3 regions of the Arthrobacter sp. CDRTa11 genome follow, and region 1 is predicted to be linked to each of the others. Evidence: riboswitches for the same ligand, from Rfam matches in the RefSeq annotation. Region 1 holds a riboswitch; each other region holds the start of a gene.
The links. Region 1 has a riboswitch for thiamine pyrophosphate ahead of F8G81_RS14245 (bifunctional hydroxymethylpyrimidine kinase/phosphomethylpyrimidine kinase). Riboswitches for the same ligand answer to the same signal wherever they lie in the genome.

Region 2: linked by a shared signal. The riboswitch ahead of thiO (glycine oxidase ThiO) and the one ahead of F8G81_RS14245 (bifunctional hydroxymethylpyrimidine kinase/phosphomethylpyrimidine kinase) in region 1 are both predicted to bind thiamine pyrophosphate.
Region 3: linked by a shared signal. The riboswitch ahead of F8G81_RS21985 (ECF transporter S component) and the one ahead of F8G81_RS14245 (bifunctional hydroxymethylpyrimidine kinase/phosphomethylpyrimidine kinase) in region 1 are both predicted to bind thiamine pyrophosphate.

What each region holds. Positions count from the first base shown of each region.
Region 1 is NZ_CP044532.1:3,165,510-3,171,698, forward strand. Features, by position in the region: gene rpmA (50S ribosomal protein L27) at 1-228, opposite strand, end outside; gene rplU (50S ribosomal protein L21) at 288-596, opposite strand; gene F8G81_RS14245 (bifunctional hydroxymethylpyrimidine kinase/phosphomethylpyrimidine kinase) at 937-2,550, opposite strand; TPP riboswitch at 2,533-2,630, opposite strand; gene F8G81_RS14250 (Rne/Rng family ribonuclease) at 2,896-6,189, opposite strand, start outside.
Region 2 is NZ_CP044532.1:3,602,778-3,608,966, reverse strand. Features, by position in the region: gene F8G81_RS16230 (DEAD/DEAH box helicase) at 1-717, opposite strand, end outside; gene F8G81_RS16225 (RNB domain-containing ribonuclease) at 1,049-2,566, opposite strand; gene F8G81_RS16220 (thiamine phosphate synthase) at 2,678-3,493, opposite strand; TPP riboswitch at 3,521-3,639, shown strand; gene thiO (glycine oxidase ThiO) at 3,631-4,965, shown strand; gene thiS (sulfur carrier protein ThiS) at 4,962-5,198, shown strand; gene F8G81_RS16205 (thiazole synthase) at 5,203-6,021, shown strand; gene F8G81_RS16200 (4a-hydroxytetrahydrobiopterin dehydratase) at 6,089-6,189, shown strand, end outside.
Region 3 is NZ_CP044532.1:4,810,348-4,816,536, reverse strand. Features, by position in the region: gene F8G81_RS22015 (DUF2975 domain-containing protein) at 1-66, opposite strand, end outside; gene F8G81_RS22010 (hypothetical protein) at 162-470, opposite strand; gene F8G81_RS22005 (hypothetical protein) at 548-823, opposite strand; gene F8G81_RS22000 (FAD-dependent monooxygenase) at 1,060-2,592, opposite strand; gene F8G81_RS21995 (hypothetical protein) at 2,781-3,284, shown strand; gene F8G81_RS21990 (heme-degrading domain-containing protein) at 3,306-3,848, opposite strand; TPP riboswitch at 3,906-4,047, shown strand; gene F8G81_RS21985 (ECF transporter S component) at 4,115-4,765, shown strand; gene F8G81_RS21980 (ABC transporter ATP-binding protein) at 4,765-6,189, shown strand, end outside.

The sequences.
Region 1 (6,189 bases):
GCGGCGACCGCGGCGGGTGCCGAATTCGACAGCGCCCGGGGTCAGTGCGAACAGTGTGTCGTCGCCGCCACGGCCTACGCCTGCACCCGGGTGGAAGTGGGTGCCGCGCTGGCGAACAATGATTTCGCCTGCGGAAACTACCTGGCCACCGAAGCGCTTGACGCCAAGGTACTGGGCGTTGGAGTCACGACCGTTGCGAGTGGAGCTCGCGCCTTTTTTATGTGCCATTTGAAATGCCTGCCTCTAAATTCTGGGGAATCTGCTGAAAACCTGAACAGTAACGCTAGTTACTTGATACCAGTGATCTTGACCTTGGTCAGTTCCTGACGGTGACCCTGGCGCTTCTTGTAACCGGTCTTGTTCTTGAACTTCTGGATGACGATCTTGGGACCACGAAGGTCCTGGAGGATCTCAGCCGTAACAGTTACCTTGGCCAGGTCCGCAGCGGCGGACGTGATCTTGTCACCGTCTACCAGGAGCAGTGCGGGCAGCTGAATGGTGCTGCCGGCTCCACCGGTGACGCGGTTCAGGGTAACGAAGTCTCCAACGGAAACCTTCTCTTGGCGGCCGCCTGCGCGGACAATCGCGTACACCACTTGGGAACTCACTTCTCTCGACGTTTATTACTAAATTTGCGTGCGGAACCTGGGTCCATGTTTGGCTGGCTCCCGCTGTGCCTCAACGCCGTGGATTCGCAAAGGAACCCGTGAGCTATCCCGGTTGCAATATCCGCTCGTTGTCCAAGCGGGCTGCTTCCAGGGTCATAACCCAAGTGTTGGCGTAAGCACCGAAGATCTAGAATACGCTAATTTTGCCTTCGGCCGCAAATGAGGCTGGTTCCGGCGGGTTGTCTGTGATAGGCACCACAAGGTGGGCGGCACACTGACATCCGGAACCGTGCCCGACTATCATACCGGCTCCGGCGCCCGCAGGCGATCAGGCGTGCAGCCGCGGCGCGTCGAAGAATTCGACCTCGAAACGGCAGGATTGCCGGAATGCCAGGATCATCGCTGCGCGCTCATCCTCCGATCCCCGCCGCCCGGCGTCGTCCGCCATGGCTATTGCCTGCCGGGTGGCGGCGGCAAAGTCTTCGTCGGCGTAGGTCCGCAGCCAGGCGGCGTACGGGTGGGCAGCCGGTTCGCCCGCTGCCAGGAATTCTGCGTGAAGCGTTTTGCCCACCTCCGCATACAGCCAGAAGCACGGAAGCACTGCGGCCACCAGCACCGCATAACTGCCTGAAGCCGAGGCAGCGAGCAGATGATCGACATAAGACTTGGTGACAGGACCCAGGACCGTCTCCGTGGTCCTGGTGCTGAGCCAGCTGCGGTGCAACTCGGACTCAACCTCCAGGCACTGCTGGGCAGACCTGGCCCAGAACAGCTGCTCCGCCTCGGTGGGGGCCAGGGCGCTGGCACGGGCGAGCACCCGGGAATAGCCGTTCAGGTACGTGGCGTCCTGGGCGAGATAGTAGGCGAAGTGCTTTTCGGCCAGGCTGCCGTCTGCAAGGTCCTGGATGAACTCGAGTCCGTAGATGGCCTCAAGGTCCGGCGCCGCTGCTGCCCACAGGACGTCGGCGAAGTCCCCCGGCGCCGGAGGTGTCCGTCCGGCATCTGCCGGCCCCGGCTGTGGTTGCTGAACGTGATGGAAATGATGGATGGGCCCGTTGCCCGATCCAACCTCGAGCTCGGCGGAAGCCTCCAGCGCGGCGGCAAGCCAAGGCTTCACCTGGCGCAGGGAGGCTTCCCAATCGCCCAGCCGTGCCTGCGTGGTAGCCATTGCCGAGGACAGCGAACAGCCGGTGCCGTGGCTGTTGCGGGTGCGGATCCTTGCCCCTGGCACTACGACCACTTCCTCAGAGAGCACTCCCCCGGTGTTGACCAGGGCATCCGGACAATCGCCGCCGTCGAGATGGCCGCCCTTGACCAGGACCGTGGCACCCGTGGCGGCGGCCAGCCGCCGGCCCTGCTCCAGCGCCTCGGGCCAGCTTCCCGCCTGCGGCTCGCCAAGAAGTATCGCCAGTTCCGCCAGGTTCGGGGTGATCAGGTCCGCCAGCGGTAAAAGCCCCTGAAGCGCAGCCTCAGCCGATTCGGCGAGCAGCCGGTCCCCGCTGGTGGCCACCATCACAGGATCCAGGACGACGACGGCGGGGCGCACCTTCACCAGCCAGCTGCGCACAGCAGTCATCACGTCGGCATCACCGAGCATGCCGATCTTGACCGCATCAACGGTGATGTCGTCGCTGATGGCATCCAGCTGCCGGGCCAGGAACGAGGCCGGGGGAACGTGCACGGCACGGACACCCTGGGTGTTTTGGACGGTGAGGGCGGTGATGGCAGCCATGCCGTAGCCGCCGTGGGCCGCAATGCTTTTCAGGTCGGCCTGGATGCCGGCGCCGCCGGAGGGATCGGAACCGGCGATGGACAGGACGCGTGGGATGTCCCGCAGGACGCCGGCCGCTTGGGGCTGCGTCAGGGTGGATTGCGTTGATGTTGCTGTTGCTGATGCGGGCGCTGCTGGAGGCAGGACTGATGTTGACGACAAAGAAGACATCCCTTCGCCGGTGCTAGCCGGACAGGTTCAACGGGTGTGGATCTCAGCCGGCCTTCTGCGCGGCACCCCGTGTCAGTCACCCAGCGTAGCGTTTTTGGGTGGAATCCCTGTTAAAGGTGACGCCGGGGCTGCGTCCAGTGCTGTTCCCTCCGTGGATACCCCCGACTGCAGCCCCCTGTTAAGAACGCATGCCAGATAAAGGCTAGTGCCATAAAAGGCGAGTGCCTTAAAGGCGAATGCCCGGCTGGGCCGTGAGAAATCACGGCCCAGCCGGGCATCCCGACAGCGCGGCTCCGCCGAGCAAAGCTCCTGCTGCCAGCAGCTCCTGCTCTTAGAACCCTGCTGTTAGAGTTCCGACGCCGGCACTCCTACGCCCAAAATGATCGGAGCCTCGGCTCCGGCCGTCCGGTCCCCCGTGGCAACCTTCGCCGGCTCCGGGGCCTTGGCCGAATGCGAGTGTCCTTCCGGCGCTGTGTGCGTACCTTCGTGGTGTTCCACCGAGGTGGCGTTGGCAGCACCCTGGGCACGGCTGGCGCTCCTGTTACGGCGCGGGCGGCGGGAGCGTGACTGCTCAGCCGTGTGGTCGGAGTAGTCCTTCTCCTCCACCGCGGGCTCCGGCTGGCGGGCAGGACGTCCCGCCTGGATCTGCTCACGTCCGGCCTGCTCACGCCCGGCCTGCTCACGCCCGGCCTGCTCCGCCTGGACACGTTCGGGCTCCGCCTGCGGAAGGGCAGCCTGCAGGCGTTCCTCTGCCGGAGCGGGCTCGCCCAGGTGGGCGAATGCCTCAGCCAGGCGGTCCAGTGTCAGCGCCGGCTTCTGTGCCTGGTCCTCGGCGTGCTCCACGAACGGCAGCACCACCTGCTCACCGCCGAATGTCAGCACGGCCGCAGGTCGGCCTGACGTGTCAGGCTGGTGCCGCTCGGGCACTGCAGCAGGCGTGGCCTGCTCTGCTTCCGGGGAGGCCTGTGCCTGAACTCCGCGGGCGGCAGCCTGGGCCGCCTCGTCGTCGTGCAGGTGCGCCGCGTGTGCTGCGGCCGCAATGTTGGCAAGAGCCGCCCTGGTGGCCTCAGCCTTGGCATGGCGCTCGGCGTCGCTGGGATCGGGGTGGACCGTGTGGATCTGGATGGGTGCAGCCGGAGCCACGTCCAGCGGCTGGCCTCCCCGTCCGCGGCGCCGTTTGCGGTCCGGACGTGCGCCCGGCTGGTTTTCGGTCCGCTGGGCGTCCGTCCGTTCCGGGCGCTGGGCGTCCGGGCGGCTGTCAGAGCGCTGTACGTGGTGCTCGGCGGCAACAATGTTGGCCCGGCGGTGCTCCACGGGATCATCGTGGGTGACGATGCCGCGGCCGGCACAGACCTCGCACTGCTCTCCGAAGACTTCGAGAAGCCCTGTACCCATCCGCTTGCGGGTCATCTGGACAAGGCCCAGCGAGGTGACCTCGGCCACCTGGTGCTTGGTACGGTCGCGGCCCAGGCACTCCACCATCCGGCGCAGCACCAGGTCCCTGTTGGACTCCAGCACCATGTCGATGAAGTCGATGACGATGATGCCACCGATGTCGCGGAGCCTGAGCTGGCGGACAACTTCCTCGGCCGCTTCCAGGTTGTTCTTGGTGACGGTTTCCTCAAGGTTTCCGCCGCTGCCGGTGAACTTGCCGGTGTTGACGTCCACCACTGTCATGGCTTCAGTGCGGTCGATCACCAGGGAACCGCCCGACGGCAGGAACACCTTGCGGTCCAGTGCCTTGTGAATCTGCTCATCGATCCGCCAGGCCGCGAAGATGTCCTGATCCTTGGTCCACTTTTCCAGCCGGCCCACCAGGTCAGGCGCAACATAGGTGACGTAGGCCTCGATGGTGTCCCAGGCCTCCTCGCCGGAGACGATCAGCTTGGAGAAGTCCTCATTGAAGACGTCGCGGACCACCTTGATGGTGAGGTCCGGTTCGCCGTACAGCAGTTCCGGGGCGAGGATCTTGGTGGACGTGGATTGGCCTTCGATGCCCTCCCACTGCGCCCGCAGCCGGTTGATGTCGTGGGTGAGCTCCTCCTCGGACGCGCCCTCGGCGGCGGTGCGGACAATAACGCCTGCGTGCTCCGGGAGCCGGTCCTTCAGGATGCGCTTGAGGCGGTTACGTTCGACGTCGGGCAGCTTGCGTGAGATTCCGGTCATGGATCCGCCGGGCACGTACACAAGGTAGCGGCCTGGAAGGGAGATTTGGCTGGTCAGGCGTGCGCCCTTATGGCCCACGGGGTCCTTGGTGACCTGGACCAGGACGGTATCTCCGGATTTCAGCGCGTTCTCGATGCGGCGCTGCTTGCCTTCGAGGTTGACGGCCTCCCAGTTCACTTCGCCGGCATAGAGCACGGCGTTGCGGCCGCGTCCGATGTCAACGAAGGCTGCTTCCATGGACGGCAGCACATTCTGGACCTTGCCCAGGTAGACGTTGCCGATCAGCGAATCCTGCTGCGTCTTGGAGACGAAGTGCTCAGCCAGGACGCCGTCCTCCAGCACTGCGATCTGTATTCTGTCGTCGCGCTGGCGGACGATCATCTGCCGGTCCACCGACTCCCGGCGGGCAAGGAACTCGGCCTCGGTGATGACGGTGCGGCGGCGGCCAGTGTCGCGGGACTCCCGGCGACGCTGCTTCTTGGCTTCGAGCCTGGTGGAGCCCTTGACACTGGTCACCCGGTTGTTGACTACCGGCTCGGTAACGGCGCGGGGAGCACGGACACGGGTCACTGTGTTGGGCGGGTCATCGTCCCCGCCACCGGTAAGTTCGAGGTCCTGCTCACCGCGGCGGCGACGGCGACGGCGGCGGGAGGTCACGCCCTCTTCAGCCTGACCGGCAGACTCTTCATCGGCGTCGTCCGCGGTGCTGTCCTGGGCGCCTTCGGCGCTATCACCCTCAAGGTCACGGCCGCCGGTGCGGCTCCGTCCGCGGCGGCCACGGCTGCGGCGCCGGCCGCGGATGCCGGCGTCATCGCCGGAGCCGTCCTCGGCGTCGTCGTCCTCTGCTTCTTCCACAGCTGCAGCCGGAGCAGGAGGAGCCTGGCGGACCACGGTGCTCAGGTCCGGGGCCTGGAACAGCACAGACGTGGGCGACGGCTCCAGGAAAAGCGATCCAAAGGGGCTGGCGGCCGGTGCTGCTTCCTCGGCCTTGGCTTCCACTGCCGGCTCGGGTGCCGGTGCGGCTTCAGGCTCTGGTGCGGTTTCAAGCTCCCTGTCCGTGGGGGCAGCGGCGTCTTCAGCAGCGACTTCCTGACCTGCGGACGTTTCTTCTTCGGCGGCCACGGGTTCGGCCGCCGGGGCGGACAGTGGCTCGGCTGCGGACCTTGGCTCGGCGGCGGACATCTTGCGGGTGGCAACACGGCGACGGCGCACAGGCTTCGCCTCGGCTTCGGCGTCGGGACCAGCAGCGGCAGCTTCCGGGTCAGGCTGGGCGGCGGCAGGCTGATCATTCACGACGGTGCCGGCCTCCTCTACAGCGAAGGCAGGAAGGGGCTCTGCTGTGTCAGCCTTCTTGCGGGCGCGTGTGCGGCGGACAGGCGCCTTGGCTTCCGGGGCCTCTGCGACAGGTGCGTCCGCCGACGGGGCGCCCGTTGCGGATGCGTCCGCCACGGCTGTCTCCATGGCCTCACTTGC
Region 2 (6,189 bases), 440 kb from region 1:
GCGTGCCATGGCGATGACCGGGCCTGGCATGGTGGCCGAGAAGAGGAGCGTCTGGCGGACCGGCGGGGTGCCCGCGATGAGGGTTTCCACGTCCGGGAGGAAGCCAAGGTCAAGCATCTCGTCGGCCTCGTCAAGAATGACTATTTTCACGTTCTTCAGGCTGAGGTGCTTTTGCTTGTAGAGGTCGATGAGCCGGCCGGGAGTTCCCACCACGATCTCAACGCCCTTCTGGAGGGCTTCCACCTGGGGCTCGTAGGCGCGGCCGCCGTAGATGGTGGTGATGCGGGCGTTGCGCTTGCGCGAGGCATTCTGCAGGTCATTGGCTACCTGGACGGCCAGCTCACGGGTGGGCACGATGACCAGGGCCTGCGGCGCGCCGGGTACGGCGAGCTTGTCGAATCCGGCGTCGTCCGGTCCCACCACGCGCTGCAGCGCGGGGATGCCGAAGCCCAGCGTTTTGCCGGTGCCTGTCTTGGCCTGGCCGATGATGTCGTGGCCTGAGAGGGCAACCGGAAGTGTCATGGCCTGGATGGGGAACGGATGGGTGATCCCGGCATCGGCCAGGGACTCGACGATATCCGCCCGGACGTTGTAGTCCGCGAAGGATTTCTCCTCGATTTCGTGCGGCTTCTCATCGGAGATGATGGTTTCTTCAGGCTCAAGAATCTCAAGGCCGGAATCGTCGATCAGAAGCTGGTGGGTATGCAATTCACTCACGGGGGAGTTTCCTTATTCATTTGGGCGTTGGCGCCGACTGCTCAACGGGCCGGCCAACAAGGCCGATCCGGAGCACGCTCAGCGCGCAAGCAAATCCAGTGGAAGCCGATCGCGGGCTATCTAAATGCTGGCACTGGTGACCAACGGGTGTGTCTCAAGATCGCGTAGGGGCGGGCTTGTTGAATTCAAAATCAAACGAAATCAACGACCGGGCATCCATATCTACTTCTTCAGTCTAGCCGTACGGAACCCGAATGCTGGCCTTGGCCCCCATCGTGGCGTTCACACCACGCGCAAAGCGGGGATGCTGGGAGGCTTGGCGGTAAAGGTTTTAGCCCACCAGTTCGAAGTGGACTTCCCTGCTGGCTATGTCTGAGGAGATCAGCCGGACCCTGACTTTTGTGCCCGATTCGAGGTCGCCGCCGCACCGCGCCGTCACTGCGGGTTCGGCGATCTGGATGATTCCGGAGGCGCCGTTCCCATTCTTTCCGTTGCCGTTGCGGCCGTTACCGTTACCGTTTCCGGCGGAGTCGTTGCCGTTGCGGTCGTTGCCGTTGCGGGGCTTGGACCCGGAGATCACAATGGCATCGAATTCCTGGCCCACGTGGTTGACCAGCAGGGCGGCCTCCACCGTGTCCAACGCCATGCGCTCCATCCGCGACGCCAGCTGGTCGGACCCGGCCATGATGACCGGCAGTGACGGCAGTGCCTCCCGGGCCCAGTCCGGCACAGGCCTGCCGTTGCTCAGGGCTTCGCAGATCACCAGGACAAAGCGGTCGATCAGCCGGCGCAGGGGAGCAGTAGTGTGGGCATACGCCGCTCCGATGGCGGCCTGCCTGGCGTCTTCGGGGACGCTGCCGTCGAACGCCGTGTAACTCGCGCCGCGGAAGAGCATGCCCGCAGAGTGCAGGATTGCGAGCTGCCGCGGATCGGTGGGGTCCAGGGTACGGAGGAATTCGCCGTACGTGATTTCTCCGTCCCAGGGCCTTCCCAGCGCTTCCGTCTGGAGTTTGAAATGGTTCAGGGAGCGCTCATCCGGGGCCGCCATGGTGCGCAGGATGCCCACTTTCCCTTCCAGCATCAGAGCGGCGGCGGCCATTCCTGTCATGAGTGAAATCTGGGCGTTCCAATCCTCCACGGGAAGCTGCGGCGCCGCGGCAATCCGGTAGCCGCCGTCGGGCAACTGCACGATTTCCTGCTCGGGCATGTTCAGGCTGGCTCCGCCGCGCATGCGCTCCAACTCAACCCGCTTGAGCCCCACCTCCTTGAGGAGCTGCAGGACGGGGGAGGCCGTTCCGGCGTCGATCTCCGCCTGGGCGCCCTTGTAACTGAGTTTGGCGCGGCTGCGCATCCGGGCCCGGCGCAAACCCACCGAAACGACATTGGCTGCGTGATCAAGCTCGAAGTCCCATACGAAGGCGGCACACAGCTGGCCCGCGAGGAGGCTGCCGGCCTGTTCGCTGATGATCTCCGGGTGCAGCGGAATCCGCCCGTCCGGGGCATAGAACGTCTGCCCCCGGCGGCGGGTCTCGGCATCCAGGGGGCCGCCCGGGATCACAAAGGCAGGAACGTCAGCGATCGCGTACAGGACCCGGTAGCCATCACCGGCGCGCTCGATGAACAGTGCCTGGTCAAGGTCCGTGGACGACTCCGGATCAACGGTCAGGAACTCCACGTCGGTCAGGTCAACTGCCGGCAGCTCCAGTGCAGCCACGGCCGCCTCCGCGTCCCGCACTGCTTCCTCGGGGTAGGGACCAGGCAGTTCCAGCTCGGTCCGCAGCGCGCTCAGGGCCTCCGCGAGGGCGTTTGTCAGCTCGTGGACGTTGGGAGCCAGGCGATGATGTGACACGAAATTCAGGTTAGCCCGATTTTGGCCTTGAGTGCACGCAACAGGCCCTCAACGGGTGGTGACGGCGCGGACGATGCGCCGATAAAGGCCCAGGCAGGGCTCAAACGGGGCTCAGGACACCCCTGCATCCAAGGCGCGAACCAGGGCACCCGCAGCCTCAGCCGGGTCCGGGGCATCGGTGATGGCGCGGACCACCACCACCCTGCTGGCGCCGGCCTGGACAACCTGTTCAACATTGCCAAGGTCAATGCCGCCAATGGCGAACCAGGGCACCGGCCGGGCACCAGGGACGGAGCCGGCGTCGCTGACGGCACGCGCTGCGTAAGACACAAGGTCAAGGCCGACGGCGGCCCTGCCGGGTTTGGTGGGAGTGGCCCAGACGGGTCCTACGCAGAAATAATCCAGCCCCGCCGCAAAGGGGGCTTCGGTGCCTGCCTGCTGGACTGCCGTCTCTTTGCCTGTGCCCGCGGCGGCGGCGCCAGCGCTGATGGCGGCGTCAATCTGCCCGGTGCTGTGGGTGGACAGTCCGATGACCCGGTCCCCGAGGAGCAGGCGCGCTGATGCCAGCGGGAGGTCCTTCTGCCCGATGTGGAAAACGGGGGCTTCGGACAGCAGGGCGACGTCCGCACGGTCGTTGACTGCCCAGAGCCGGCCGTGGCGGCGGGCCGCCGCCTTCAGCACCTCCAGGAGTTCCAGTTCCTCCGCCGCCTCGATGGACTTGTCTCGAAGCTGGATGATGTCAACGCCGCCGGAAAACGCCGCATCCACAAAATCGGCGAAATCGCCCTTGTCCCGGCGTGCGTCCGTGCACAGGTACAGCCGCGCGCTGCTGAAGCCGCCGGCGGTGTCTGCGGCGGGTGCGGTGCCTGGTGCGCTGGAAATTGCCGTGCTGTTGGAGGCAGTGCTGTTGGAAAGGGCGGTATTCATGGAAACCAGCGTAGTTCCTCTAAACTGGCCTGGTACTGCGGGAGCCCGCGGCAGCTGTCATAAAGCGCCGGGCTGAGAGGGCGTCAGAGCCGACCGCTTGACCTGATCCGGCTAGTACCGGCGTAGGGAAGGAAACCATGATCCCCCCATCCCGAACTGCCCGGGGTCCTGCACCCGCTGCACCGCCTGCTGTGCTGCGTGCAGATGTTGCAGTGATCGGTGGCGGAGTCATAGGCCACGGCATCGCGTGGGAAGCGAGGCGCTCCGGCCGGTCCGTGGTGGTCATCGACGACGCCCCCGGATCGGGGGCCAGCTGGGCGGCTGCCGGCATGCTGGCGCCGGTGAGCGAACTGCATTACCAGGAGGAGGACCTCCTGGAGCTGATGCTTGAATCGTCAGCCCTGTGGCCCGCCTTTGCGGCGGATCTCGCCCGGTTGGCGGCCCTGGACCCGGGCTATATGCCGACGCCGACCATCGCCGTCGGCGCGGATGCGGCGGACCGCCGGGCACTGATGGACCTCCGAACGGTCCAGCAGGCCAGCGGACTGCACGTGGAACCCCTCACCGTCCGGGAGGCGAGGACCCGGGAGGCCTTCCTCAGCCCGGCCATTTCCTGCGCACTGGACATCCCCGCCGACCACCAGGTTGATCCACGGAAGCTCCTGGCGTGCCTGCGGCTAGTCCTGGCTGCACACCGGCCAGGTTCCGGAACCGCCGTCGAAGGGGCGGGCGAAGGGTTCGCGGTTGCCCAAAAGGCCACATCGCTCCTCTGGAAGGACGGGAACGTCAGCGGAGTGCTGCTGGCGGATGGCGGCACGGTGCTGGCCGGCGAAACCGTAGTGGCGAACGGGCTGCAGGCTGGATCCCTGTCAAACCTGCCCCAGGGCCTGCGCCTGCCCCTCCGGCCGGTGTATGGCGACATCCTCAGGCTTGCCGTCCCCCCACATGTCCGGCCGCTGGTGACGTCCACCATCCGCGGGCTGGTCCGGGGCGTGCCCGTGTACATCGTCCCGCGGCAGGATGGCACAGTGGTGATCGGGGCAACCCAGCGCGAGGATTCCCTGTCCGATGCCGGCGATGGCGCTGTCTCCGCCGGCGGCGTCTACCAGTTGCTGCGTGACGCCCAGGTCCTGGTGCCGGCGGTGGCCGAGCTGGAACTTGTGGAAATGACAGCCAGGGCCCGCCCCGCGACACCGGACAATGCTCCGCTGCTGGGCCGGGTCAACGTACCGGGACGCCCAGAACACATCGGTGGGCTGATCATCGCCACCGGTTTCTTCCGGCATGGAGTACTCCTAGCCCCCGCCGCTGCCGTGATCTGCCGGGACCTGATGGACGGCACATCGGATCCGCGCTGGCTGCCCTTCAGCCCGGCCAGGTTTTCCGCGCCCGTTTCCGTTGCCGCGCAGGTTCACGCGAATGACGCGATCGGCCCAGAAGCTGCCATCGACCAAGAAAAGGAATCAGTATGAACATCACCCTCAACGGCTTGCAGCACGCCGTGTCCGACGGCGCATCCATCACCACCCTTGTCAGCCAAATCACCGGCCGGCCGCTGGCGGCCGACGGCCAGGCGACGGACGGTAAGAAGCTCGGCGTGGCCGTGGCGCACAATTCAGAAGTAGTACCCCGAAGCCAGTGGTACGTCACGGCGCTCGCCGACGGTGATGACGTGGAACTGGTCACAGCAGTCCAGGGAGGCTGACACCATGACAGAAACCAGCAGCATCAGCACGCTGAACCACCAACCAGGGCGCGCGGACAGACTGATCATTGACGGCGTCGCGCTGGGATCCCGCCTCATCATGGGAACCGGCGGCGCGCCCAGCCTGGACGGGCTGGGCGCTGCCCTGCTTGCGTCCGGGACCGAGCTGACCACCGTGGCGATGCGCCGCTATTCACCTGCCGAGTCGGGATCGCTGTTCCAGCTGCTGGTGGACCACGGCATCCGTGTCCTGCCCAACACGGCGGGCTGCTTCACCGCACGCGATGCCGTCATGACCGCCGAACTGGCCCGCGAAGCCCTGGAGACCGACTGGGTCAAGCTCGAAGTCATCGCCGACGAACAGACGCTCCTCCCTGATGCTGTTGAACTGGTGGACGCCACGGAGCAGCTCGTCAACCGCGGGTTTAAAGTGTTCGCGTACACCAACGACGACCCCGTCTTGGCCCTGCGCCTCGAGAACCTGGGAGCCACAGCCGTCATGCCGCTGGGAGCGCCGATCGGTACCGGCCTGGGGATCCTCAATCCGCACAACATTGAGCTGATCGTTTCCCGCGCTTCGGTTCCTGTGGTTCTCGACGCCGGCATCGGCACCGCTTCTGACGCGGCGCTCGCGATGGAGCTGGGCTGTGACGCCGTGCTTCTGGCCACCGCCGTGACCCGGGCGCAGAACCCGGCGCTGATGGGGGAGGCCTTCAAACACGCCGTTATCGCAGGTAGGCTGGCCAAAGCGGCCGGCAGGATTCCGCGCCGTGAGCACGCCCTGGCGTCGTCGGCCATGGAAGGCCGGGCGGAGTTCCTCTAGGTCGTTCCCTAGGCAGGGGGCGGCCAGCGCCGGGGCCGGGCTGACAGGACGAGCCTAGGAGTCAGCAGTGGCCGGCAAGGAAGACTTACTCACCAGGGCGCAGGTTGATGAGGCCCTTACCGGGCTCCCGGATTGGCGTTACTGCCAGGGGGCACTGGTCACCGTCTA
Region 3 (6,189 bases), 1.6 Mb from region 1:
GAACAGCGAGCCGGCGAGCGCCAGGGCGAGGACTATGCGCAGCGCAAGGATGGTCAGTTTTCCCATCGGAATCTCCTTCAGTATCGAGTAACAATGAAAGTCTATCGATAAACGGTAGATTTGGCCATCGCGCTTTCGCCGTGACATAGCGAACGTTGCGCCTATTTCCGGCCGAGCGCTTCCAGTGCCTTGAACAAGGCCGCGGACCCGCCCTCCAGAAGATCAACGGGGCGGGCGCCTGAGAGGACGGCCGAAGGGGAGACCATCCAGGCCGTGAAGTGGTTGTGCGGAATCTTTAGGGCCATGGCCCGCTGAAAAAGGTCCAGGACGGTGGGGTGGACAAGGCCGCCGGCGAGGAACTGGAATCCCGGGCAGTAGGTACCCTCCCCGATGAAGACGCGGACCACCTGCTGCATCACTGGTTCAGGGTCCTCCATAAGCTCAGAGAGCCGGCGCTGGACCTGTTCCAAGGAGGGCAGCGTGAATTCCGTTCTGATTGCGGCCCATGTCTGGCTGCTAATCGGCGGCCAGTTGGATCGCACTCCGCCTAACAGCCCTCGGCTGTGGACTCCAGGAACCACTGCCTGGAAGGGTGTTCGCGGCGCAGGGTGAAAATGCGGACGGCAGAGGTTGATCCCAGGCGCACCTGGACACGCCAGTACTCGATCTCCTCGAGACCGTCGCTGCCGCCAAACCACTGCACGGGTTCGCCTCCTACCGGCCAGATATTGCCTTGGTACCGCACGGCCAGAGGCTCGCCTGCAAGGTTGAACCTGACATCAACGGCGGTGTCCACGGCTGTTTCATCAGCTGTAACTGTCACGGCTTACGTACTCTCCCAATTCCCGGTTGCTCAGGATCCCATAAAGGAATCCTAGAACATATATTCGTATTAGTTTCCAATGCGTCCTCCCCGTGACCTGCGGTTTTACCGCGCGGACAGGTGACCCCAAGGCCTTGGGAGGTAAACGGACATCAACCATAGGAAACGGCGTAAACAACGCTCTGGAGAGTATGGGGGAGGGGTCTGACAAACACCGAAAAGTGGTGCCCAGCCGGCTATTGATGGCGTTGGTCACCGTGCGGACCAAAACCCCTTTCCCCAGCCGTCCCGAACCATCTGGCCGTTGCATCCCCAAGGCCAGATTCTGTTCCGTTACCCACCCAGGCCACGTGCCCGTCCGGCCGGATCAGAACGGCCGACGGGGCAGGGATCTCCCCGAGCACCGGCAGCTCCCAGGAGCCGTTGTACCGGGCATCAACCAACTTCAGCCAATCCGGCCGGGGGACAGTGTCAAAGGCGCCCGGCACACCGAGATTCAGCAACAGAGGCCGCGCGTCGTGCAGCAGCGAATAGACCGTCAGTGGCCCATCCTGAGTGGAAAGGTCGACGTCCGGGATCCGACGTCCTAGAAGCGCATGTCCCTCGCCGAGGCTGTAATGGACGTCCAGGCCGGACTGCATCCCGGCGAACCGCTTGCGAGGCTCCTCCATTGCGAGGAGCTCAGAAATAACCTCGCCTGCTGCCTTGATCCGCGGGTCCGGGCGGCGGAGCGCGGTCTGGGCCATGGTGTTGCGCAGCACCCGGGCAGCCACGGGGTGGCGCTCTGCGTGGTAGGTGTCCAGGAGCGTTTCTGGCGCCCGCCCCTTGACCACCAGTCCCAGCTTCCACCCGAGATTCACCGCGTCCTGTACCCCGAGATTAAGGCCCTGTCCGCCGTCGGGTGCATGCACGTGCGCGGCATCGCCGGCCAGCAGGACCCGCCCGGCGCGGTAGGCAGCGGCCTGCCGGGTCATGTCTGTGAACCGGGAAATCCAGATCGGGCTGTGGGCCCCGTAATCGGTGCCGCAGGCGGCTTTCAGCGCCGTTTTGAGATCCGCCAGTTTTGGTTCCGTTGCCGGGCCCACGTGTTCCTCTGTCACCATGACTCCCACCGGTCCGGTGTCCGGGTAGACAACTTTGCCGTCCACGATTTCGTACTCCCGCCGGCCAAAGGAGTGGATGCCAAAAGCATTCTGGTGGACGCCGAACTCCGGCTTTCCGGTCATCTCCACCTCGGCAATGAGGGCGCTGGTGGTTGGATCCCAGCCCGGGAAATCGATGCCGGCCGCTTTACGGACCAGGCTCCGGCCGCCGTCGCACCCCACCACATAGTTTCCGCGCCGGATCCGGCCGTCTGCGAGGTGGAGGTCGACGCCGGAGTCATCCTGCGCGAGGCCTGTCACCTCTTCGCCGCGGTACACGGTCACAGCCAGCTCCTCCACCCAGGCTGCCAGCAGGCGTTCGATATGGTTCTGCCACAGGCCAAGTCCGTAGGGATGGCGGGTGGGAAAATCGCTGATATCCAGCCGCGTAGCCGCGAACCCGGCCACCTGGGCCACTTGCCCCGCGGAGATGAACCGTTCGGCGATGCCACGCTGATCCAGGACTTCGATGGTCCGGGCGTGTAGGCCGCCCGCCCGTGCCCCCGCAAGGTACTGGCTGGAGCGCCGTTCCACAATGGCCGCATCAACTCCAGCCAACGCCAGCTCCCCTGCCAGCATCAACCCCGTCGGGCCCCCGCCCACGATCAGGACCTCATGCTCACTCATAGCCGTACTCCCGTTCTCCTTGTCGAAGCCTCTGCGATTATCCTGCCCCGACCAGGCCTTGCGGCAAGCCCCACCCCGGGCGATACATTGGAAATGGAGGGAGTGCGCCATACCCGCAAAGCCATGGCAGGGCTCAGCCCCCGTGTGCCGGACGCTAAGCTGATGGCACGGCCACCGAAGGGGGATTCATGCGTCGCCGTATGACATTCATTGTTGTTGCTGCCATCTTCATTGGAGCTGCCACGGGATGCGCAGAACCCGCCAGCCTCGACCTGGACGCGGCGCAGACCACCGTGGAGTACAGCTTCCGCGATAGTTCCGTCCCGCCCCCTTATCACCGCAGCTACGTCATCAAAGCTTCGGAGACGGAAGCCAGCATCACTGTTGACTCCTACGGGGACGTGCTTCGCCAGGAAACAGCCGCGATGCCGGCTGAAACATGGGCCAAGGTCCTTGAGTCGGCGGAAACCCTGCCCCGGCGCACCCACAACATGCGCACACCAAAACCGGGCTGCGCGGGCGGCACTGGTTCAAGGATCATGGTCCGGGACTCCGGCCGGGAGCAGTACTCAAAGTCGGTAGAGAACTGCGGTGGCGGATCAGACCAGCCGTTGAGGGAAACGACGGCACCCCTTGAAGACCTGTTTGACATGAATGACCTGCTCAAAGAGTCATTTGGCGAGGAATATTAGGAGTGCGGAACTGCCCCGAGGCTACTTCGGCTGCATCGACGCAAGGATTTCCCGCAGAGCCTCGACCACCAGGTCGTGGTCCTGCTGCTGGGGCAACCCGGACACCGTGACGGTGGCCACCGCGCCCACACCGGCCACATACAGCGGGAAGGAGCCGCCGTGCGCGGCGTACCGGGACTCGTCGAACCAGCCCTGGTCCTCGATCCGGCCGCCGTGCCGCCGTCCGCGGAGCCCCACCAGCAGGGACGGGACCTCATAGCGGGCGGCCGTGCGCTGCTTCGCCCGGATCCAATGTTCGTTGTCGGGTGTGGCCCCGTCCAGGGCCACGTGGAAAAGGACCTGTTCGCCCTTGGTGATATCGATGGCGATGGGCAACCGCCGGCCCTTGCCCAGTTCCACCAGGAGCAGTCCGAGGTTGAGGGAATCGTCCCTGGTGAATCGCGGGAACTGCAGCTCACTGATCTCGGCCTCGATCCGGGAAATCAGCGCCTCGAGCGATCCTTCCGGCTGGCTAACGGCGGAGTCGGGATCAAACACTGTCACAGGGGAGGATTCGGCAGTCATGGCCCACAATCTACCCCGCCCGCGGTGTAAACTGGACCACGCCCACAAGGGCAGATTTATTTACGACAGGGGAGCGCCGCCGTCGGGCATCACTGGCTTTGCCAGGGAACCGCAGGTGGGCGCTGAGAGTGCGGACAGCCGCAGACCCTCGAACCTGATCCGGTTAGTACCGGCGCAAGGGAGTCGAGTTCTCGAAGTGTCCGGCAGGGCGGCCGATGCCGCGCGCCGGGGTGCACTTTCCCCTCCTGTTCCTCAGGAGGACCATTATGACAACTGCAACAATCAAGAAGACCGGCAACACCTGGCGTGTGGTGGACATCGTGGTGGCCGCCCTCATCGCCATCACCGGCGGCGTGATCTTCTGGGCCTGGTCCCAGGGCGCCGGAATTGTCTCCGCCCCCATGAACGCCGTCTACCCGCCGCTGACCGGCCTGATCGCCGGTGGCTGGATGATCCCGGCTGTACTCGGCATGCTCATTATCCGCAAACCGGGCGCTGCCATCTTCTGCGAAACCGTGGCCGCCACGGGCGAGCTCATCATGGGATCGCAGTACGGCGCCACGGTGCTGATCTCCGGACTCCTGCAGGGCCTGGGCGCCGAACTGGTGTTCTTCCTGCTCGTCTACGGCAACTTCAAGTTCAAGTCGTTCCTGCACCAGAAGTTCAACCTCATCGCCGCGCTGCTGGCCGGTGCCGCCGCCGGGCTCTTCTGCGGCCTCAACGACTCCTTTATGCCGTGGGGCTGGAACGTCACCTATGAAGCCGGCGACAAGCTGGCCTACATCCTGTTCTGCACCCTCTCCGGCGCCATCATCGCCGGCGCCCTGTCCTGGATCGCCACCCGCGGCCTGGCCAAGACCGGCGTCCTGAGCTCCTTCGCCTCCCGCAAGGCCGCTTCGGAGCCCGTCTTCAACTAATGACAGCTCCCGACGCCGGCGCTTCAGCTGCGCGGCCCGCTTCAGTTTCCGCCCGGGGCTGGGGCTGGCGGCACGCCGGCCGCTCCACACCCGCCGTCCGGGGACTCGATCTGGAGATCGGCCCCGGCGAGCGGGTCCTGCTCCTGGGCCCCTCCGGCGCAGGCAAGTCCACGCTCCTGCACGCCCTCGCCGGTGTGCTGGGGGATGAAGAGGACGACGCCGACGAGTCGGGTTCGCTGCTCATTGACGGTTCGGCTCCGCGGGAGCGGCGGGGCCGGGCCGGGCTGATGCAGCAGGATCCGGAAACGCAGGTGGTGCTCTCCCGGCTTGGTGACGACGTCGCCTTTGGCGCCGAGAACCTGGCGGTGCCCCGGAAAGAGATCTGGCGGCGCGTCCATGAAGCACTTGAGGACGTGGGGCTCCGGGGTTCCGGCGGGCAGGATTCAGCCGGGCAGGCTTCCGGCGGGCTGCCGCTGGACCACCCGACGTCGGCCCTGTCCGGCGGGCAGAAGCAGCGCCTCGCGCTGGCCGGCATCCTGGCTATGCGGCCGGGGCTGATCCTGCTGGACGAACCGACCGCAAACCTGGATCCCGACGGGGTACTGGAGGTCCGGGACGCGGTGGGCCGCTGCCTGGATAAGACCGGCGCCACCCTGGTGGTGGTGGAGCACCGCGTTTCCGTCTGGAAAGACCTGGTGGACCGGATTGTGGTGCTGCAGCCGGGATCTGACTCGGCGTCCGCAGTCCTGCTGGACGGGCCTCCGGACCAGGTGCTTGCAGATGCCCGGGACATGCTGGCCGGCGCCGGCGTCTGGGTGCCCGGCTACGTCCCTGCCACGCGGGCCCGTAGTTCGCCGGGTTCGGGCGGACTTCTGCTGGCCGCCGAGGAACTGGCAGTGTCCCGCGAACGGCCCCGCCGCCGCGGCTTCACGACCATTGCGCCGGTGCCGGTCCAGCAGGGGATTTCCGCGCAGGTCCGCGAGGGGCGCGCGCTGACCGTGACGGGCCCCAACGGCTCCGGGAAATCCACGTTCGCGCTGACGCTCGCCGGGCTGTTGGCCCCTGTCCGCGGAAAAGTTTCTGCCACTGTGGAGCTGAGCCGCGGCGCGGGGATCGATCCGTTCCGCTGGAAGGCCAATCAGCTGATTTCCCGCGTGGGCACCGTGTTCCAGGAGCCCGAACACCAGTTCGTCACCGGGCGCGTCCTGGACGAGCTGATGTTCGGTCCCCGCCACCTGGGACACGGCGAGGAGCGCGTCGACGACCTGATCGAACGGCTGCGCCTGACCCACCTCGTTGAGGCCAATCCGTACACCCTCTCCGGCGGTGAAAAGCGCCGGCTCTCCGTGGCAACGGTGCTGGCAGCCCACCCCAAGGTCCTGGTGCTGGACGAGCCAACGTTCGGCCAGGACGCCAACACGTGG